4 regions of the Neobacillus sp. Soil_C_43 genome follow, and region 2 is predicted to be linked to each of the others. Evidence: riboswitches for the same ligand, from Rfam matches in the RefSeq annotation. Region 2 holds a riboswitch; each other region holds the start of a gene.
What was found. Region 2 has a riboswitch for cyclic di-GMP ahead of AC3A54_RS09120 (DUF192 domain-containing protein). Riboswitches for the same ligand answer to the same signal wherever they lie in the genome.

Region 1 (5,530 bases), on a different contig from region 2:
TTTTGATTAGTCCACTATTTATACCAGAAACGTTCATTTATGTTTCCCCCTAACGGCCTATTTCTAAAGCCTTTAACATCATTGATTTTCCAGTATTAAATGAAGTGACATTCGCTTCATATGCTCTTGAGGCAGCCAATAAATCTATCATTTCCTTTGAAAGGTCAACATTTGGCATCATGACATAGCCATCCGCATTCGCATCAGGATTTGATGGGTCAAAAACCATTTTGAATGGTGTCTTTTCATTAACTATGCCTGAAACTCTAACTCCTTGGAGTTGGGATTGTGATTGTTTTTCCATTGCCCCTTGTAAAACTTGATTAAATGATTTCTCTCTTGGTTCCATCATCACCATTTTTCGTCGGTAGGGTTCCCATTTTCCATTTACAAAAGTTCCTCTTGTCGATTCTGCATTCGCAATATTGGAAGAGACAACATCCATTCGTAGACGTTGTGCGGTCAAGGCAGATGCACTAATATTTAACGAATCGAACATGTTCTTTAACTCCTTCCTTTAATCGCTATTGATAATTGTTGAAATTCACTGTTAATTTGTTCCGTAAGTGTATAATACCAGAGTGAATTTTTTCCCATGCGAGTCATTTCTTCATCAATATCTACGTTGTTCCCGCTGTTTTGCATGACGGTGTTCGTATTCTCAACAACGCTTGGTGAAGGAATAATGGATGGTCTTCCAATGACCAAATGGCGGGCATCGGAACGATTTCCTTCAAAATTTGTTTGATTAGTTAAGTGTTTTTTCAATATATCCTCAAAAACTACTTGTTTGGCTTTATATCCAGGTGTTTCAGCATTTGATATATTATTAGAAATCACCTGTTGGCGTAAACTAGAAGCATCTAATGCCTTTTGTAGGAGGTTAATATTAGTCAACTTTCTCCTCCTCCTTTCCACCTATAAAACTTTGACATTTTTCGATAAATATCAACAAAATTATTAACATTCAATCATCAATATACTATAAAAAAGGTATTTAAATCTACACTTTTTTTACATAGTAAAAGTGTGTTATAGGAACATTATTTGAATATCAAGCTTTTAACTGGCCAAAAAACTTACTCACGCCTGTAACCCAATGATTATTCAGATTAGTAGGGTCATTCTCTGCACCAACAGGGGCATATTTTCCAGCAATTTTAGTTATGCTTGTTAGCCCCATTCCAAGATAATTCTTACTTATATTTCGAGCCATATCCATAATGCTTTCTTCAATAGAGGAATAGGATCTTAACCCATTTTTCCCCATCATTCCAGCGATGTTATTTTTAACATTGGCTGCTTTTGATGTTCCATTACCCGTTTCATGTTGAGCAATCGCTGCCAATAATGCTGGATCAACATTATATCTTTGTCCAGCTTGAATAAATGTTTGTCCCATCCCTTGCAATTTTCCGCCAAGCCCTTGATTAATTTTTTCAGCACTTATGGATTGAAATCGTAAAGATTCTCCTGAGTTAGCCGCAAACGAATCCATTCCCATATTTGAATTTTCATTGGTAAAGGTCATGTTTTCTATAAAGGAAGGAAACGTGGGTTGGATGGAAGATGGTGCATCGCCATTCATCATTTCATTTAAAACCGATGTAAAAAGGTTTGCAAATTCAGAATTAGTCGTCCCCATTTGTGAAGTTAATTTTTCATTACGGGACAATGTACTAGTTAACATAGTTTTGGTAAACCAATCATCACCTATTTTCAATGGAAAGCTCCTTTCTTCTTCATTTTTATATTCTGCTAAGTCCATAGCGAAAAAGAAGCGTGACTACGATTAATGCATCCGTGGTCACGCACAAGTATGTGTCAAACTTGACAACATTTTAAATACGATTGCATTAAATTGCACCTTCTAAAATCTTGCTTACATCACCTAAACATTCTTCCGTAAGCATTGAAATGCATGTTAGCTGACCATTTTCAATTTTCCCTTCAACTAGGACAATCGTATTGGTATCATGTTCTTGTTTCATTGCCAGAATTTGTTTCCCCATATAAACTACATTTTTCACAATAAAGTAGGACCGATTGATTGGGTATCCAAGCGTTATTTTAATTGGATGCTTGAAAAATGGTTTCTTCTTTTTAAATTCCATTAAATTTAAAATCTTACTATTAGCACGTTCGTCTGTTTTAATTTGTTGCAGGAACATTCTTTTTTCCTCTCCTTAACTGAATGTTAAAGAATATAAAAATAACCCCGCCTTTTTGAAGGGGGGTTAACAGACAAAAATATCTTTCAGTTGGGTATAGAAGTCCTATACCTTTGTAGACATTTTATACCTAGGTAAAACACCCTATCTTTTGGCAGCTGGCTGGCATAGTGATTTTCTCCTTAGCCCCTTTAGCTTTGCGCCACTGATTTTCATCAGTTTTGCCTTGATCGAGATTCAATGTTTTTAGTATCTAAATAATCTCTAATCAAATAATAGAATGTTTTAACAATATCGAATATCCGACCATTTTCCCATTTTTGTCGAATCTACTGGGTATTTAGTCCTAAATTATAGAATATTACGTAGATTTATTAAGAATCATGTCATAAATTGTCATTTATTCAAATTTTTATGACTCGATCTATGACTTTTTTACCTTTTAGAATCTAAAAAAATTCCATTTGTTTGCTTACTATAAGTCCTATATTGTTGAGAGACAAGTTTTTGCTTCTTTTGCTGATTAATAAGGTTTTTTGTTTCTTTGAGATTTTCATCTAATAGAGGTGCCATTTGTTGATCTAACAAGTAAGTGTCTTTTAACAATTGCTGCTCATTTGAAGTATATACATAATTCTTTTCGTGGTTTTTTTGCGCATCCACTCTACTCATTAATGCCTGTCTGTCATTAAGTAGTTTTTCAAATTCCTCATAATTTTCTTCTTTTAAGGAACTGCACATCTCTAGTGTTACTTCATAAATACTTTTTAGTATTTCTTCCATTTTTATCTCAGACCTTAGCTTTTTATTTTGGCTTGTTTCATTGCAGTTGACCAGGTATCCGATAATTCGACAGCGAATCCTTCAACTTCATCTAGTATTTCCGAATTCTTATTAAGATTCGCTTCGATTAACCGGGATTTCATATAATCATACATAGTAAGTAATTGTTCCGCTACACTATATTCTTTTTTTAAGGTTATCATTAATTCACTTAAAATATCCTGTGCTCTTAAATTATAGTTATTGCTATCTTCAAAGTTGTTATTTTTTAGAGCTGATTTAGATAATCGAATAAATTTGACTACTCCTTGATATAACAAGAAGGTAAGATCTTCTGGTCTTGAAGTTGTGACAGCTTGTTTTTGATAAGTTTGATAAGGATTATTTAGACCCATAATTATTTCTCCTTTTTCATTCACACATTTTCGTCTATAAAAGATTATCGGATAAACTATGTAATAGTTAAGTTCTTTGAAAAAAAACATAACAAAAAATATAAATAAAAGGGTCTGTTAAACTTGCCTGTTGATTTCCGCTTAAGGCACAAGCGGTCCGTGGGTGTTTCGGCGAGCCTCCTCGGCCAAAAAAGCGCTTGCGGGGTCTCCCCTGAACCATACTCCCACAGGAGTCTTCGTGCCTTCCGCTTCAATCAACAGGGTGTATAAATCAACACTGTTCTTTAACACAGCCAAATAAAAAAAAGATAGTCCAATTCAAAATGGAGTATCTTTTTTTTATTTGCTTAGCTGCCGACCTGGAGAACAATTCCAAACCCATCAATAAGATAGTTAAGTCTTTGATTATACGATTTGAGGTTTTGAATTTTAGCTGCATCCCCCAATTTATTAAATGCAGTAATTTCTCTAGCAAGCTTAGAAACTTCTAACTGTAATTCGTCATTTCGTTTTTTCTCTTGTCTTAGTTGCTGTTCCCTCTTAACTAGCTTTTCCTTAAGGGCTTCTTTTTCATGATTGATTGTCGATTTCATTGTCTCAACTTGTTGAACAGCTTCCTGGTTTTGAAGTGCCATATTGGTTAATTGGTATAACCCTCTCAACATTTCATTTAGGTTTAGACCGGGAAGTTGTTGTACGTTCGTAATAAGCCCTGACAAAATATCTAGCAAATCAGTATTCTGTTCAGTATTTTGATAGGTAGCTTGAGGAACTGTAGGTACCTCGTTAATTGCTTCAATTGAGATTACCGGTACGTTATTTTCGTTAATCGTTGTAAATTGAAGGGCATTTTGATTTAATTTTGACTCTTTTTCATTCGACTTTAATGTGGAATAATATTTATAGTTTACAGATTGATAGCCTCGGTTCAGCAGTTGTGCTGCCTCCTCTAATATCTCCGTAATATTCAGTGCACCCTCTTCTTGCCGGTCTTTAATATATTGAAACATAAAGGTAATTTCATTTTTGGTCCATTTACGATTCGTCTTTTTTGAATCCAAATTATTTTGATTATTTTCATTCATATTAAACATCATCAAATTGTTAAAATAATAAACTAATGATCCAGAAGTCAAATTGTTTTTATTCTCCAAGTCATGAATGAAAGACTCTTCTGATTGTCCTAATTCCTGATTCGCAAATGCCTCTTTCAGCTCAGATAGTGCGGATTTTAAACTCATAAGAATACCTCCTACATGATTATTAGAAATGAACGATTGGTACAAAAGCAATAATCTTAAACAACAATAATACAAGCATCAAAATCATTTGTCATTTCAAACGCACTTTCGTTATCATTCTCTTACTATATGTATTCGATCTTATGAATTTTTTATGGGTGTCGTTCAATCAAAAAAATCTATTACTAGTATTTACATGAACATGTTAATTATATAAAATTTGTAATTATCTGTAAACAACTTATTTAAATATTAATAGAGGCTTTTTTAGTAGAAAACAACAAAAAAGCCTCTCTTTTTAAATGAAGAAGGCTTTTTTTATAGGCTGTGTAAAATTGACTATTGATTTCCGCTCCAGTCACTTCGCTTTCCGTGGGCGTTTCGGGGAGCCTCCTCGGCGTTTCCGCCTGCGGGGTCTCCCCTGAACCGTACTCCCACAGGAGTCTTCGTGCCTTCCGCTCCAATCAACAGGGTATACAAATCAACATTATTCTTTAAAGCAGCCTTTTTATAAACAAATATTATCGTTCCTTTAAGCGGATTTGTCTTTGTTTTTCAAAACAATGCTGGATAATTTTCATTTGATCAGGTCGTTTGATTGAAGTGAATTCTAGAGCTACATATCTTCTTTCGATCTCTCTCATCAAACTACTTCGAATTACTTTTCCTTGAATTGGGACTTGTACTAGTTCCTTACTCCGTAAATCTGGAACGAATAAGGTACCAGCAATTTCTTCACCCTCATGAAATTGAGAATCTAGTTTACATGAAAATAGTACTCCGCCAGCACTAATATTGATGGTATGTAGTTCACTCCCGTCAATCAATAAACGTAAATTTGAATTCACTCGTACATTTTCTCTATGTTGGATTTTGATAATCTCATTTTCATTCGGCTTCGCTAGGCGGAGCAGTGGGATGGTATCTCTAGTTCTGCCAA
Region 2 (5,530 bases):
ACCAAGGATGTCGAGCGTTTCTAAGAAAAGCTTGGTGTTTTTTAATGATGCCATTTCCAAGTTTGTTACCACCAAGATTTGATCCGCCTTTTCAATAAAACGTATGGATTGTTCATTTAAGCCCACTGGTGTATCCACCACAACATAATCATGACCAGTTAAAAGAAGATCTACTATTTTATTGGCTGCTTCATTTGTAACCAAGTCCGCAAATTCCGGCCTTTCTGGTGCAGACAGGACGTTCACTCCACTGCTATGAACGGCCAAATAATTGCTGAGGCTATGCTCATCAATAGATCCGATTCCTTCTAAAACTTCTTTAACAGTAAGAGAAAATTTTAAATCCATCGCTAAGTTTACATCGCCAAATTGAAAATCCCCATCCAATACAGAAACCGAAACATTTTTCTTCCTTAGTGCTACCGCTAAATTTACAGTTAGTGTGGTACGACCAATCCCGCCTTTTGCACTGCAAACAGCAATCATTTTACCACGCTGTGGATTCATATTTTGTTCTGCAGTTTGCATATTATCGTGGCTTGTCATGAATCGTCACCTTCCATTACTTATTGATTTGCCTTTGTATTCGTAGCTTCATCCATTAACGGCCGTTTATTTAGAATGAAGTGAATCTTTCCTTCTTCTGAAGCATTGACTAGCTTTAGCGCATCCACGGGTTTTAGTTCTAATGTTACCGAGCTGTATTCCGTATACGGCTCCTTCGTTTGTTCAGGTGTCTGCATTTTTCTTCCCACAGCTAAAACCCTTGCTTTTTCCAGCAATAAATCTGATTGTGTTATAGAGTTACCTGCAGCATCTTTAGCTACTTTTGTAAGAATAACATCCACTTCATCCTCAGGCTCTATTAAATTCGAGACCGATTGGTTAATGTTTACCCCTACAGTTACAGCACGATACCCTTCCATGACTTTCCTTGATACGTAAACCCCTTCTTCTTTCTCCGATCCAAGTCGATGTGATAGTATGGGCTCCCCTTTTTCAATCATGGCTATTGCTAGTTTTCCTTCTGCATCCGTCACAGACTTTATCGTTTGTGGAAGTACATCTTTCGCCGGTTTTTGTACCACTTCTAATTTGTCTGTCGCAATTTTTTCATTTTTATCTATTTTTTCTTTTGCCACTACCACGTTGGTCATCTCGACCGTAGAAACCTTTTGTGTATTCATCTGCTTCGTATATTGAAAAAACAAAAATGTTGTAATCATTCCCATCACAAGTGATAGCAGTAATACCATTTTCGCCTTCATTTCGCTTCACCTACTCCGTTAATCGTATACTGTATGCTCCCCGGTCCAGAGCACCCACATCAAACGTCCCTGCTCCAGCCCTTTTTATAAAAACTCCTTTTATAGAGGTATCTGTCGAACTCATAGGATCCGTAATATAAAAATAGGCAAAACCAGTGATTTTTATCTGTTTTAATTGATTTGTATCAAAGCCATAAGGTTTATAAACCGGTATAAGCAGAATTCTAGAACAACTACGTAAACTGTAATCACCTGGCGGCTGTGTGCAGCCATTTACCCGTTCATTTATTGCAGATCTTGTACTTCCTGCAATATTCCCTGTTTGCGTGTCAACAACATCGCCTAGTTTTAGAAGTTCCGAATATCCGTATCTTAAATTTTGCTCATAGGTTTTTGCCCCAGGTCCACTAAGTGCCAAGACACCAAAATTTCCTGATGAAACTCCTGATGAGTCTACTTTCAATTGGTACGTTTTGTTATATTCTAGGACAACACTTTCGTCAATCCCTAATGGAGCGGCCCCTACTGCTTTTCCTATCGCTCCTAAGCCTGCTGTAGCTTTGGCTGTGACGTCTGTTTTTTCGAAACCAAATAATTTCATAAATGTCAGGTTAACTGACTTTGTTAACCGTATGGTAACTTTACTCCCCATGTTAATATCTAAATTTGTTAACGTACTAGCAGCTTTATGAGAGTCTAAGATGTATTGAACCGTATTGCTAACCTTTTGTTCTGTATTTGGCAGCTCCTGCGCCCCTGAGAGAACGGCTGCATTTGCAACCTTTTGTAACTTCGCTTTTTCCATATAAATTAGGCTTCCATCTATCGCCAGGCCTGCCATGCATAGAATTGTCATTAGTGAGATTGCACCTAGAATGAGAACATTCCCTTTTTCATCCCTCAGAAATTCATTAAAAAAGTTACGCATTTTTATCCCTCACTCTACGCGAATCGTTGAACTTGTTTCGATGGCAAAATCGGAGGGGAAGAACTTGGAAATCATAGGAGTTAAAAAAGTCATTGGATATTTTAGCTTGACCGTTACATAGTCACCTGAATGCCTGACTGTATCCGCTGGAGTGATTGTCACCTGTAATTTTGTCGTATCCCCTAAATGAATATATTGGTGGGCGAAAGTTGAAATGTCAGCATCCTTCTTCCCAAGACCTCCTTGCCTAACCGTTTCCTGCGCAGCCATCTGCAAATGCGCATAGGAATAGATCACTCTACCAAAATCAAGGATTCCCACTAAAATTAATAGAAAAATAGGAACGATAAGCGCTGTTTCCACCAACGATTGGCCCCGCTCATCCTTTTTCATAGAGAGAATACTCCTGGAAAATAAGCTTGATAGATGGCACCTGCAGCGATGGCTACTCCGTAAGGAAGAGTTGTTTTCATGGAATTACTATCTTCTATTAGCGAAAGCCTCATGCCATGTCGTACGCCATGAATCATGTACAGGAATCTCTTTAACAATCCTTTACGATAAAGGAGAAAAATGATGGCCATGATTCCACCCGCTAGAGCCATATATAAAGATGCCATTAAAACAAAACTAATCCCCTTTAACCCACCAATGACAGCAAGTAGTTTGACATCTCCTGCCCCCATTCCTCCAAGTAGATAGGGAATAAATAATATTCCTAAACCAACAGCTGTGCCAAGAAATGCTTCCGTTAATCCGTGCCATCCTCCGTTAATGGTGTGAAAAAACAATGCTATGATTAAAAAAGGAAATAAGACCGCATTATAAATCTTCCGTTCCTTGATGTCTGTAATAACACATATAGATAAAAGAATGATTAATAAATAATTACTCCACACCTTGAGTCTCTCCTCTCCTAAAGGATTTCATCTTTTTGAAAGAAAATAGCCTCACGTTTTGAGAGAACGCAAGGCTATGTAGAACATCAAGCTTAGAAATATATTAATTAGTGCCGCCAGTTGTATCAGCGGCGTCTGCTCCTGCGCCTGCAATAGCATCTTTAGCATTATTAAATAAAGTTTCAATTTGACCACGCATTGCGATCAAAACTGCCACTACTCCAACCGCAATAAGTCCTAACACCAAACCATACTCAGTCATACCTTGTCCTTGTTCTTCTGTAAATAAAGCTTTCATTTTTTTCATCATTTGTAAAAACCCCTTTTCAATTTATAGTTAAATAGTTTCCAATTTTTGTTTCCGTTTTTTGAATCATGCCTGCTGGCAATTCTAATACTGACTTTGCTCTTTTGTGATACTTTCCTACTGTTGCAGGCTTTACCGTTTCGTCCAGGCCTACAATTTCAAAATCTTCACTTAAGTAAAGGACATCGATGGAATAATTCATGAAGAATGTGTGAATGGATTGGCAGGGTTGGATTAACAAGCCGTGTCCTGCTGGTAAACTTTTCGAAAACATCAGACCTTTTAATCTTTTAAAAAAGGTATCAGCTGTTGATAGATTGTTTGCCAGTTCCGCTCCGTTTGACAGATTCACGACTTTCACTTTTTTCACCTCCGAATAAAAGAAATAACCCCGCCTTTACCGAAAGGGGGGTTAGTAAAATAGACTGCTAAATAGACATAGGAAACCTATGAGTAAATAGTAGTGCTAATATGAAACACCCTGTTCTTTCGGTAACTGGCTGGCGTAGTGCAAAAGCACCTTAGCCCCTGTAGCTTTGCGTCACTGATTTTCATCAGCTTTGCCTTTATCGAGAATCAGTGTTTGTTTGTCCGACTGATCTCTTACTCACATAATAGAACTTTTTCCCCTTAGAGAATATCCTACTAAAATACTATTTTACATCGAAGTTTATAGGTGTTTTTACCTATTTTTCACTTATACCCTTATAAAATCGACATAAAATGCGTATATAATCCTCAATTTACCTCAGTTGCCAATTTTTTTAGGCGAATCATTCACCATACAATCGCCCAGACATATAATTTATAGATATCAATAAAAAAGGATGTTGATCATGCCAGCCATCGTTGGAGTTGCACAGGTTATTACCCTTGGAAGCAGTTCAGTTTTCCATATTGGCGATGTGTATAAAATTATGCCATTATCTACGGCCAAAACTTTCTCTGGAGCTGGCTCCTTTAATACAGGAGAGAGTTTACGTCTCAACAACAACATGAGTTCTACAAATACATCAGACCAAGATGGAATCGATCAACCAATTACCCTCAACGCTTAAAAAATGGGTGGTCTAAAATGAATTACTATATTCAGCAGTCAATTCAAATTAATTTTATACGAATTGGAAGTATTTCCAATTCTTCTGTTATGCAAATTGGAAGTGCTGGAATGATAAAACCTTCAGCATACCTATATAATACAGGGGGATTTACAGCCCCAGCTCCATCCCCCAAGCCAATTCAAGCTCTAGGAAGCTTAGTAGGTACACCCGCCGTTCCGTTACAGGCAGCTGTTAGAAAGCAAGACAATGCAAACTAAGACAAATAATACTTCCAGCTATCTTTTTGGGCTGTTCGAGACTATCTATAGTGAGGTGATTTCATGTATCAGGATTATTCTCAATACCTTCAATGGCTGCAAATGTATATTCAAGCACAGGAAAAGAGAATCGTTACCTTGGAGGCTACTGTTCAAAAAATGCAAGAAGAAATGAAGCAAATAAAGGAGAAGCAACCAATTCGAGTCGATAAAATTGAATATAAATTTGATCAATTGAAGGTAGAAACTCTTGAAGGAACATTAAACATCGGCCTTAATCCTTCTGACTTATCTGAAATTGAAGACTTTGCCGTTCAAAATCAGCAGATGAACGTCACGCCTCCACCGAAGGACCAAATGCAGCGATCCATGAAAATCGAAGAAGCGATTTACAGATATCTTGAGACAGATTTACCTTCAATAGTAGAATCCACCCAAAGAGAATTAAATGTTCCACCGAATGGATCTTATTTATCCTTTATCAAGCAAGATATAACGAAGCAACTTCCTAACCGGATTGAACATCATTTAAAAGCTAATCTACAAAATCAGCGGTCATCAGAAAATACAAATGGTGATGACTTAATCATCGAAGCAATCAAGCAGGAGATTAAAAATGGAGTAAATGTGTTTTTTACAAACCTGCCAGAACACGTGAAAGGGATGAAACCGGAATGAACTTTGAAGTCTATAACCGTGAGCTAATCGTCCAAAATATAAAAATTATTGGGGTAGCCAGCTCGTCATTAGTCTTGGTAGGCGATACGGAATCGATTCAATTAGCATCAACTTTTGATACACCTGCTGAAT
Region 3 (5,530 bases), on a different contig from region 2:
ACTCGTCACATTCCCCTATATGCTATACTATTCAAACGTTTAATTAATAAAGGGCTAAGAGTATATAAAATAAGAGTCTTTCCTGTTTAACCATCAAAAAGTATGTCGAAAATTGGTGGTTTCATTTTTGAAAAGGAACTTATGGGAGTAAAACATATGGAGACATTTCTTTAATTTGGGATGTCTTTTTCTTATTGATATGGGGTGAGCTTAGTCGAAGTAGAAAAACTTCAAAATTTCGCTATTGGACCAAAATGCGAAGTATATTAACTATATCACTTGATATTTTGCTATATACTCATCAAGCTGTTGACTAATTGCTATTGTTTTTTCACTTGCAAGTCCCTCTTTTATCCCAACTTGAATCATTTCTTTTCGTAAGGACTTGATTATTAATAATAAGTTACTCTTTTTATCATAAATTGGCATTGTTAACATAAAAATGGCTCCTATTTACAAATATTCACTAGAAAAAATATAACAAAAAATAGAAGTACGGACAACCAATTTAACAAAAAAGACACAATTTGTTTAAATATAACATCGAGGTCGTAATTCGAAACAATTGTGCAATTGAAATTTGAAAATAAATACCGAGATTCAATTTGTTGGACATATTGTTTGGTAACAGGAAATGAGCGATATTTTTCAATATGGTATCGAATTTGATATGAATAAAACAGAAAAAACGGAACTGACAGGCTTGATAAATAATTTCTCCAATGAGCTTCGAAATAACCCGAAACACCCTAACTGCCAATTTGTTCAAGAAGACAAAATGACCTATTTAAATATTAATCTTTAAGGGGACAGTCCCCCGCTGCTGTAAAGCAGTGGGGGACTGTCCCCTTTATTCAAATTATTTTGTTTGCATAAATGCAAACACTTTCCACCCATCATCTTGTTTTATTGTATAAAAATGAGTTTCTTGCTTTGAACCATCTTTTAGTTCTAGAGTAACAGGTACTCGAACAACTTTTTCTTTAAGCCGCTCATCTAAAAGCCCGGCATCTTCTAAGTCCTTTTCACTTATATCTCCCATATCAATTTCATCATAAAAATCAGCTAATAAATCATCAAAAGTTTCCTCTTTATTTATTTCATATCCATCCAAAGCTTCATCGCTAAGATAACGGAAATCTAATGGAAAATTTGATGCCCTTTCATAAATAGGACTTAATTTTGCGTTTAGCTCCATAAACTCCTTATTATCTTCAGAAACCATATATTCTTCTTCCCCATCTTGATTGTCTTTATATGACTCTATAAAGTTACGAACTGCTGCAGAAGGTGTATCCTTACCACCGCTAAAATACAAAACAAAAATAATGACAATTAAACCAACAATACCTCCAATAAATAATAGTTTTTTGTTTTCCATAATCTTCTCCACTATCCCATCATCCTTTTATATTGATGGGGACAGTCCCCCGCTGCGTTAAAGCGCCGGGGGACTGTCCCCTTATTTAGGTCTCCTTACTCAGGCACCCATTCCGTATCAAAGCCTTGATCATCTTTATAGACCTTAAAATCCCCTGAATTCACGAAAAGCCTGAAATCTCCTGACTCGTCGTCTCTTGTGCAGTAAAAGGCATAATAGGTTTGACCATTGGTATCTAAATCCCCATCATATGCAACAATGCTAGCAATCCCTACAATCTTCTCATTTACAATCGCCATTGCCTTGTTAAGCGCTGCATTCTTCTCATCTTCATCCGTCGAATCCGGCTCCATCACAATAGGCTGCTCCTGCTCCACAACTTCATTGACAGGTGACTCCCTTTGAAAGTTCGCTTTCATTTCAAGCCCCGAAACAAAGTCTTCCACATACCGTTGGAAGTCAGAGTTCCTATCAAATTCTAGGATATCCGGGTGATCGTTGACCAGTTCAGCCACTACAGCTAGCATCGCTAAACGAGTAGCAATCTCCTCCTCCCTCCACGATTCATCTTCCTTGTCCCCTTTTTCATACTTCTCTCGATACCAGTTGATTTCATCAATAATAGTACAAACCTGTCCATGAAAATAGAGATCTTTACTCGTATTTGGGATCACTGTCCGAAAACCTTCCAACTCATCTTCCAGTTTATCCATCGCCGTAATGGGATCCTTTTTCACCTGAGTGATCGAATTATACCGTTTCTCAAAATCCTTATATAACTTAAGATAGCCTTTATGTGAAACCTCCTCTTCAGCGTTTCTAAGGCTATAAATAAGATCGTGACTGGATATAATCTGTGGCTTTTCCTCCCTAGTATACGGTGTGGTATTAAAGGTAGGATCGATGTGATTCACCATCTCAATCACATCCTTAGGAAACGCATCTTCCGGATCCTCATAAACACTCCATGTTCTCATGGCCTCCACAATATCTGTATTGACCCTGACCATATCTTCCTGCTTGGTACACCCCACTACTAAGCTTAAAAGCAACACAGCGACACTGCACCCTTTTACAAACTTCCTCACTTGCTATTCCCCCAAAGTTGTCATTCTTCTCTATCTAAATCTAGCTTATTTTAAAGTAATCGAATCAAATGGTGCACCAGAAGACGCTCCATCACTTCGATGAACAAAAAGTGTGTGGTCTCCAATTGTGTAATATAACGTGTACGAGGAATCCGTTTCGCTCATTCCTTCCTCATCTGGTTTGCCTAATGTTTGAATCATTTCATCATACGATAGATGAATAGGTAGATTAAGAGTATACACCGGAGAGTCAGGATAATCCTCATAATCATAATCCACACCTAACCCGCAATGACAGTTCTTATATAGAAGCACACGCCCACCTTCTGCATCTCCTATCCCATCAGGCGTACCTATGACATTCTCAATCGCCGGTCCAATAGGATCACCAATCGAAACCTCAATCCCCTTGATTCGACCTTGCTTAGCAAGCTTCAAAAAGTCGGACCCCATCACCTTTTTGTTATTTGCTTTACTATCTTCCATACTAAAATCAACCGCTTCGGTTTCAGCCGTACCCTGAGAGGAAGCCTCGCCTTGATTCTCATCCTTAAACCCATTCTCTAAAAAACTATAAATAGCCGCATTATGAAACTCATAGGAATCATCCAATAAATACTTCCATTTACCATCCTCTAAATGGAAAAACCACTCAAACTTGAACTCTTCCGGCTCATCCAATCCCTCATAGTTCTCCTTATAATAACTGCCTTTAACTCTAATTAATTCCTCATGCATCTCTGGAGAAAGAACATTATCCTCCTCATCGATATGTAAATCATCCGTAATTTCTTTTATCGTATAAGAGACCATGTTTCCTTCGGACTGTGCAAACTGCTCGCTGATATCTTCCAGCGTTTCTCCTTGCTGTTTATAGAACTCGGAATAGCTTGCCGAAATCACCTCTGCATCCTGATCCTTTAAAGCCTGTACATAAGCTAGAGCCGCCTCATAGGCATCCGGTTTCCACGTGAGTCCTTCTTGTTCATCCGTAGCGAAGAATTTCCATCCTCCTTTTTCCTTATGAAACCAAATCTTCTCACCAGCCCATTTGACATCCGATTCTTCATACGGAGAGTAATCCTCTCGTGTTTCCCCCTTTGAATCAAAAAACAAAGACACGAGATAATATTTCTCCTCTTTATTCGTTTTCGATGTTTCTCTAGGTAACCGGTCTCTCACTCCTATAACGCTTATCTTATAACCTTTGAAAGTAAGAGTGGATTGGTCTATGTCCGATGCAAAGTCATCCTGAGTGATACCCGCCTCTTTAAATACATTCGATACCATATCAAACGCCTTTTGATAGTCTTTGCTTTGGATAGCCTTCACATAGGAAACTGCTTGTCTGGCTACCTCCTTTTCCGTCGACGATAGATTCGGATTCATATCATCCCCGACTGCCTTCTGAGTAGAATGAGAGCACGCTGTTAACATCAATAATAGGATCACTGCCCCCAGCCATCTGTTTAATCTCACAACCATAATCCCCCTAAACTTGTAAAACTTTGTATCTCTTTATTTTTTCGGAAAAAAGCACCAATTGTTTAGGCACAAAACCATAGGGGACGACGGTTCTCCTGGCTCATACACTCCCCTTGGCAACCCAGAAAAAGGGCAAAAAAAAAGAGCCCACAGGCCCTATGAATGATAACTATTGTTACTTGTCTTTCCGCATCTGATACATTTGCTTGTGTAATAACTGTACTTGTGTCGTCTACGTAAGAAACAGAGAATGGATTTAATCTTCAAATAGATCTACTCCTTTGAATTATTAAACCCGGCAGCCCAGCCATCATAGATTACCTTAGACCTGTGACTTTGCGTCCCTACTTTTCAGTAGGTTTGCCTTTATCAGATTAGACTTCATTATAATTAAATATACCATTTTCTAGTATATTCTGAAAACACTAACAATTCGACGTGTATTGACGTGTATCGACAGGTACAAAACCAAAGGGACGGTTCTCCTGGCTCTAACCAAGACCACATGGATCATCCCTATCAACCTATCTTTCGTCATTTTTTTATCATTTTTCTATAGGCTATACTAATTAATCGTTTGGTTAAAACGAGCATAAACACAATAGTTTGCCTATTTCACATCACATCAGGCATAAAAAATTGTCGGCCAACTTTCCGCGAGTTCCCACCCTATTCCACAAAATAGTAGTTATTTCTCACTGATCGACTTCTTTCATTCTTCCTCCCCTATATCCGATACTAATCAAACGATTAGTTAATAAAAGGGGAAAACCTTGAAAATAGTGGGGTCTTGCTTAGAATTCTTAAAAAAAAATGTCGACTACTGTCTCTTAGTTTTCTATTTCCTTTTATAAAAATGAACTCAAAGTGGTAATGGTAACAATTTTTAAGCAAGGACCGGGAATGGTCACTATTGCTTATCCACTCTCGATGCCCTAGATAAGAATTTACCTAAAGCGCATCACTAATACTTACGTTTATTTCATCCCTTTTGAAATTATATTTTAAACCAAAAAACCACCAGAACCGTCCCCTTGGTTCCCTGGTCCCGAGTAAAAAAATAAGGGTGAGCCAAAAATGGCACACCCAAGCATAAACTATTAATTTCCCTTACCTTTATTGCCCTTACCAGGATCTTCTTTTTCTTTTTCTTTTTCTTTATCTTTATCTTTATCTTTATCTTCTTTTTCTTCAGCCTTAGCTTCTTCTTTTTGTTTTTCTTCGGCTTTTTTAGCTTCTTCTTTTTGTTTTTCTTCAGCTTTTTTGGCTTCTTCCTTTTGCTTTTCTTCCGCTTTTTTCGCTGCTTCTTGTTGCTTTTCTTCAGCCTTTTTCGTTGCTTCTTGTTGTTTTTCTTGTGCCTGCTTTACAGCTTCAGTTTGTTTATCTTCCACTTTTTTAACCGCCGCTGTTTCTTGCCCTTTTTTAGCTTCCTCTTTACCAGCTTCTTCTGTCTCTTCAGCTGCCTCCGTACTTACTTCCTCAACGTCGCCAGCTACTTCTTCTTCAACCTTATCCTTTTTCTTGCCTAATTCCTCCTGAAGCTTTTTCTTCTCACGATCAGCCTTCTCAGCAGAAA
Region 4 (5,530 bases), on a different contig from region 2:
ATCCTTGCGAAAAAGCTGTCTGATTTTGCTGCGCATGGCTGGTTAAATATTGTTGGCGGCTGCTGCGGCACGACTCCTGAACATATTAGTGCTATTTCAGAAGCAATGAAAAACTATCAGCCGCGGGGATATGAGCCATCTTCAGTGCATATGGTTTCCGGAATTGAACCATTTGTTTACGATGACCCGACACTACGTCCGATCATGGTGGGAGAGCGCACGAATGTCATTGGCTCTCGTAAATTCAAACGGTTAATCACCGAAGGGAAATTTGAAGAAGCGTCAGAAGTTGCACGGGCACAGGTGAAAGGCGGCGCTCATGTCATTGATATCTGCCTGGCTGACCCTGACCGCGATGAAATCGTGGACATGGAAAATTTCATTAAAGAGGTCGTAAAAAAGGTTAAGGTACCTCTTGTAATCGACTCAACCGATGAGAAGGTTATTGAAAAAGCACTCAAATATTCGCAAGGAAAAGCGATTATTAATTCGATAAATCTTGAGGATGGCGAGGAACGTTTTGAAGCGATTGTTCCTTTGATTCATCGTTACGGTGGAGCGGTTGTTGTCGGTACCATCGATGAGGAAGGTATGGGAGTTACTGCCGAGCGCAAGCTTGAGATTGCTAAACGATCTCATGATTTGTTGGTAAACAAATATGGACTCAAACCACAGGACTTAATTTTTGACCCATTAGTTTTTCCAGTAGGGACTGGGGACGAACAATATATCGGTTCTGCAAAAGCGACCGTGGAAGGTATCAAGTTAATTAAGGAGCAGCTTCCAGGGGTGCAGACGATTCTTGGAATCAGTAACGTTTCCTTTGGATTACCACCGGTTGGAAGAGAAATTTTGAATTCGGTATTCCTTTATCACTGTACACAGGCTGGTTTGGATTACGCCATTGTAAATACGGAAAAGTTGGAGCGCTTTGCCTCCATTTCTAAGGAAGAAGTTACATTAGCGGAGGATTTGTTATTTAAAACAACTGATGAGACGTTAGCTGTTTTTACAGAGTTTTACCGTGGTAAAAAGAAAGAAGCGAAGAGCACGGTTCCAAACATGACTTTAGAAGAGCGTCTCGCCTATTATGTCGTGGAGGGCACGAAAGAAGGATTATTACCAGATTTGGATTTGGCGCTGGAAAGCTATCCTGCTCCGCTTGATATCATTAATGGACCGTTAATGAATGGTATGAAAGAAGTTGGGCGACTATTTAATGATAATCAATTGATTGTGGCTGAAGTTTTGCAAAGTGCAGAAGTGATGAAAGCAGCGGTATCTCATTTAGAGCCGCATATGGAAAAAGGCGATGTGTCTGCCTCAAAGGGCAAAATTATATTAGCTACTGTAAAAGGTGACGTCCATGATATTGGTAAAAACCTTGTTGACATTATACTGAGTAATAATGGCTATGATGTGATAGACCTCGGGATTAAAGTGAATCCAACTGATTTAGTTCAAGCTATTCTTAGGGAAAAACCAGACATGGTTGGATTATCCGGTTTACTAGTTAAGTCAGCACAGCAAATGGTGTTAACGGCTCAAGATATGAAGGATGCTGGCATCTCACTCCCTATCTTAGTTGGCGGTGCTGCACTATCCCGTAAGTTTACCGATACGAAGATTGCTAAGGAATATGATGGACTTGTGCTTTACGCTAAGGATGCGATGAATGGATTATCACTGGCAAACCAACTGCAAAACCAGGAGGAACACCAAAAGCTGTTGGATGAGAAGGCTGAAAAGCTTGCTGCATTAGAGGTACCAAGAGAGTTACCTGTCCGCTCTACAGGATCTGTTGCAGTGAAAGTGAAGCCGGCTATATCCACAGAGGCACCAGTCTTTACGCCAATGGATACAAAAAGGCACATTTTAAAAACCTATTCCTTATCTCATATTGAGCCATACATCAATATGCAGATGCTGATTGGACATCATCTCGGTGTTAAGGGGAAGGTTGCTAACTTGCTTGCTGAAAAGGATGAAAAAGCAGTAAAAGTAAAAGAGGTTGTAGACCAACTGCTAGCTGATGCAAATCGTGAAAATTGGATTACACCGAATGCTGTTTATCAGTTCTTTCCGGCACAGTCAGACGGAAATAAGATTTATATTTATAATCCTGAAAATCATGATCAAGTTATAGAAACTTTTGATTTCCCACGTCAGGATTCCGCGCCACATCTTTGTTTAGCTGATTTCTTAAAATCGGTTGACAGTGGTGTAATGGATTATGTTGGCTTCTTTACCGTAACAGCCGGTAGAGGGATTCGCGAAAAAGCGGATGAATTCAAGTCTGCCGGTCGTTTTCTGGAATGCCATGCTCTCCAGGCATTAGCACTCGAGACTGCAGAAGGCTTTGCTGAATTAATTCACCGTCAAATACGCGACCGCTGGGGCTTCCCGGATCCACTTGATTTTTCCATGCAGGACCGATTTGCTGCTAAGTATCAGGGACAACGTTTCTCCTTCGGATATCCGGCCTGCCCAGATTTAGAAGACCAGAAAAAGTTGTTTAAATTAATTCAGCCTGAAGAAATTGGAATCCAATTAACAGATGGTTGTATGATGGAACCAGAAGCTTCGGTTTCTGCGATGGTGTTTGCCCATCCAGAAGCGAGATATTTTAATGTGTTAAGATAATCATCTCAATGTAAAAAGAGTGACTATTTTTTAGTCACTCTTTTTACATATGGTTCATCATTACACAGCCTGATATTTATGTAAGAATCTTTGACTTGCAAGATTAAGATTATTTATGCACTCTTTTTTTATGTGATCCTCACATATAAATTCATTCATTAATTCATCTTTTAATTCGGAGTAAATCTCCATCACTTCTTCACGTGCCAAATTAATGTAACTTCTCTTTTTGGCAAAACTCATGATTTCCTTCTCAAAATATTCAATAGAACCAAAAAACACCTTCAATTTTCCACCCATCCTTTTATGTTTTTTTCAACGAATAAAAAGCCTCCAAAAAGAGGGGGACTAACAAACCGTAATGCCGTAGAAGTTTTATTCAAACATTAGATTCCGTTCTTTTTGGCAACCCGACTATCATAGTCATATGACCTTAGACTCGTGGCTTTGCGTCCTTTTTTTTCAAAAAGTTTGCCTTTTTCACTGTATACCTTAATAGTAAAATCTAACTAGGAACAATTCAATGTTTTTCGTCAATTTTTTACAAAAAAATTGATTTTTTTAACAATTTATGAGCATTTATGCCCCTGTGAACATTTCTTGACATTTAATAATAAATACACTATAGTTACCTAGGTAACTAATTATGTGTAGTAACGGAGTGCATTTATGATAACCCACGAATTATTCCATACTCTTCACCAGCTTTCACGTCATCTCACTAACAAACTCAATGAAGCATTGAAGCCTATGGGCTTATACGGTTCTCAATGGGCCGTTATTTTTGTTTTAAAAAACAAAGGCTCGCTAACACAGAGAGAACTTTGTGATTATCTTTTTGTTGAGGCACCGCCCATGACGCGAACCATCCAACGCCTCGTTAAACAAGGCTATGTTAGACAGGTGTCAGGTACAGACAAGCGGGCAAAGTACATTGAATTAACAGAAGAAGCATTGAAATTATATCCCGAATGGGAAAGTGTTGTGAACGAGGTCAACCAGACATTACTGCAGCATTTTCCATTAACATCTCAAGAGGAATTACTGTCATTGCAATCTAGCTGGTTAAAGCAGCTTTTATAAAGGAGTGCATTACATCTATGAACAAACCCAAATTATGGACGAAGGATTTTATTAGTGTATCTTTAAGTAACTTTTTTCTTTTCTTAACTTTTTATATCCTGCTCGTCACTCTTCCCACCTATGCGTTGGATGAATTACATAGCAGTGCATCTGTCGCGGGATTAATGACAACCGTATTTTTACTATCCGCCATCATCTCACGTCCGCTTGCTGGACAGTGGCTCGAACGCGCGAGTAATAAGAAAGTTCTCTTATCGGCGCTCATTATTTTCTCTGCAGCCTCTCTTCTTTACTTTATTCCTAAAACAGTCGCCGGTTTTCTAGTTATTCGTCTGCTTCATGGTGTTGGTTTCGGTATGGCAACAACAGCAGTCGGAACAATTGTAGCTAATATCATTCCAGCTTCACGTAGGGGCGAAGGAATGGGATATTTCGTCATGTCAACGAATATGGCAATGGTTTTAGGACCATTTGTCGGATTGATGGCTATTCAGCAATGGGGGCCAAACACCCTATTTATTCTCAGCGTCATTGTTGCGGTCGGTTCTCTTATTACTGGACTAAGTGTTAAATTGAATCATTCAGAACAGCTGGATCAGCCAAAAGCCGCTTCTGCTTTTTCTTTTAAAAATCTATTTGAGACATCTGCCATTCCTATCTCGATTGTCGGAAGCTTCCTAGCGATTGTCTATTCTGCCCTTCTTTCATTTGTTTCGATCTACGCAAATGAAATTCATTTGGCTAGTGTGTCTAGTCTCTTCTTTGTGGTCTATGCGATTGTTCTTTTACTATCTAGACCATTCACTGGAAAATGGCTTGATCTTTATGGACCAAACGTTATTTCTTATCCTTCTATTTTGCTTTTCTCAATTGGGATGTTTGTCTTAAGCCAAAGCAGTGGTGCAGTCACATTTCTCATATCAGCGGGTATGATTGGATTAGGATGGGGAACACTTTTTCCTACCTTCCAAACCATCGCTATCCAAGATGCCGAACCTCGAAAAAGAGGTTTAGCTACAGCGACCTTCTTATCTATCTATGATACAGGTATTGCTCTTGGCTCCTTCGTCGTTGGCTTACTTGCTGCTAAAATAGATTATAGCTCGTTATATTTCATGTGTTCTTTCTATATTTTAATCGGTGCAGTACTTTATTATTTTCTTCATACAAAGAAACAAGCACCTGTACCAAAATTGAAAAATCAAGAGAATTAATTTGTCAGTTTTGCCCTCCTTACATTTATAGGGGGGGTTTTTTATTGTACAACCCCTAATTATACTCATTTACAAAAATAGTAAAATATAATAATATTCTTTATAAGGAACATTTTTTACCATAATAAAGAATTCGCAAAAAAGGAGGTGTATACTAAGTTTGAAAACAATAAAGGGTTTAGTCCTTATCCTGCTATTAGTATGTGCAATAATGCTTCCTACTTCTGCCTATGCCTCTGATAATACTACTGAATCAATTACCCAGTACGGATTTTTACAAACCTTTTCACTAGCGAATATTTTCACCTTTTTCAATAAGGATTATAAAGCTGCTGATTATCATGAATATAGCTGGAATAATGATGGCTATCACGATCGATATGATGATGACCACCATGACGATGGTGATTGGTGGGATGATTTTTGCAAATGGTGGAACGGTGGTGGCGGCGGTGGTGGCCATGATGATGAATGTCGAGAAAGCAAGGGAAGCTGGGGCAATGACAACGGTTGTATAGACTCTGCAGAGATTTGGAAAAGGTGGTATTGCAGGTAGATTCCCTACATATACCTAAAAAGGGCAAAATGAC

Region 1: it holds a riboswitch for cyclic di-GMP, as region 2 does, so the genes downstream of both, AC3A54_RS06660 (hypothetical protein) here and AC3A54_RS09120 (DUF192 domain-containing protein) in region 2, are expected to answer to the same signal.
Region 3: it holds a riboswitch for cyclic di-GMP, as region 2 does, so the genes downstream of both, AC3A54_RS19480 (hypothetical protein) here and AC3A54_RS09120 (DUF192 domain-containing protein) in region 2, are expected to answer to the same signal.
Region 4: it holds a riboswitch for cyclic di-GMP, as region 2 does, so the genes downstream of both, AC3A54_RS14550 (hypothetical protein) here and AC3A54_RS09120 (DUF192 domain-containing protein) in region 2, are expected to answer to the same signal.

What each region holds. Positions count from the first base shown of each region.
Region 1 covers NZ_JBDGJV010000003.1:69,158-74,687, forward strand. Annotated here, with positions in the region: gene fliE (flagellar hook-basal body complex protein FliE) at 1-37, opposite strand, end outside; gene flgC (flagellar basal body rod protein FlgC) at 50-499, opposite strand; gene flgB (flagellar basal body rod protein FlgB) at 505-897, opposite strand; gene AC3A54_RS06655 (glucosaminidase domain-containing protein) at 1,055-1,723, opposite strand; gene AC3A54_RS06660 (hypothetical protein) at 1,857-2,171, opposite strand; cyclic di-GMP riboswitch class I at 2,322-2,407, opposite strand; gene fliT (flagellar protein FliT) at 2,607-2,954, opposite strand; gene fliS (flagellar export chaperone FliS) at 2,969-3,349, opposite strand; gene AC3A54_RS06675 (hypothetical protein) at 3,697-4,590, opposite strand; gene AC3A54_RS06680 (flagellar brake protein) at 5,112-5,530, opposite strand, start outside.
Region 2 covers NZ_JBDGJV010000005.1:64,751-70,280, forward strand. Annotated here, with positions in the region: gene AC3A54_RS09090 (CpaE/TadZ family protein) at 1-546, opposite strand, end outside; gene cpaB (Flp pilus assembly protein CpaB) at 567-1,268, opposite strand; gene AC3A54_RS09100 (pilus assembly protein TadG-related protein) at 1,279-2,196, opposite strand; gene AC3A54_RS09105 (TadE/TadG family type IV pilus assembly protein) at 2,206-2,589, opposite strand; gene AC3A54_RS09110 (A24 family peptidase) at 2,586-3,095, opposite strand; gene AC3A54_RS09115 (Flp family type IVb pilin) at 3,199-3,405, opposite strand; gene AC3A54_RS09120 (DUF192 domain-containing protein) at 3,422-3,763, opposite strand; cyclic di-GMP riboswitch class I at 3,891-3,977, opposite strand; gene AC3A54_RS09125 (spore germination protein) at 4,239-4,460, shown strand; gene AC3A54_RS09130 (spore germination protein GerPB) at 4,478-4,720, shown strand; gene gerPC (spore germination protein GerPC) at 4,784-5,398, shown strand; gene AC3A54_RS09140 (spore gernimation protein GerPD) at 5,395-5,530, shown strand, end outside.
Region 3 covers NZ_JBDGJV010000016.1:89,035-94,564, reverse strand. Annotated here, with positions in the region: gene AC3A54_RS19500 (aspartyl-phosphate phosphatase Spo0E family protein) at 271-438, opposite strand; gene AC3A54_RS19495 (hypothetical protein) at 635-805, shown strand; gene AC3A54_RS19490 (hypothetical protein) at 860-1,393, opposite strand; gene AC3A54_RS19485 (hypothetical protein) at 1,477-2,469, opposite strand; gene AC3A54_RS19480 (hypothetical protein) at 2,515-3,948, opposite strand; cyclic di-GMP riboswitch class I at 4,249-4,329, opposite strand; gene AC3A54_RS19475 (DUF5667 domain-containing protein) at 5,055-5,530, opposite strand, start outside.
Region 4 covers NZ_JBDGJV010000010.1:92,249-97,778, forward strand. Annotated here, with positions in the region: gene metH (methionine synthase) at 1-2,643, shown strand, start outside; gene AC3A54_RS14550 (hypothetical protein) at 2,704-2,925, opposite strand; cyclic di-GMP riboswitch class I at 3,045-3,129, opposite strand; gene AC3A54_RS14555 (MarR family winged helix-turn-helix transcriptional regulator) at 3,313-3,726, shown strand; gene AC3A54_RS14560 (MFS transporter) at 3,744-4,940, shown strand; gene AC3A54_RS14565 (hypothetical protein) at 5,101-5,496, shown strand.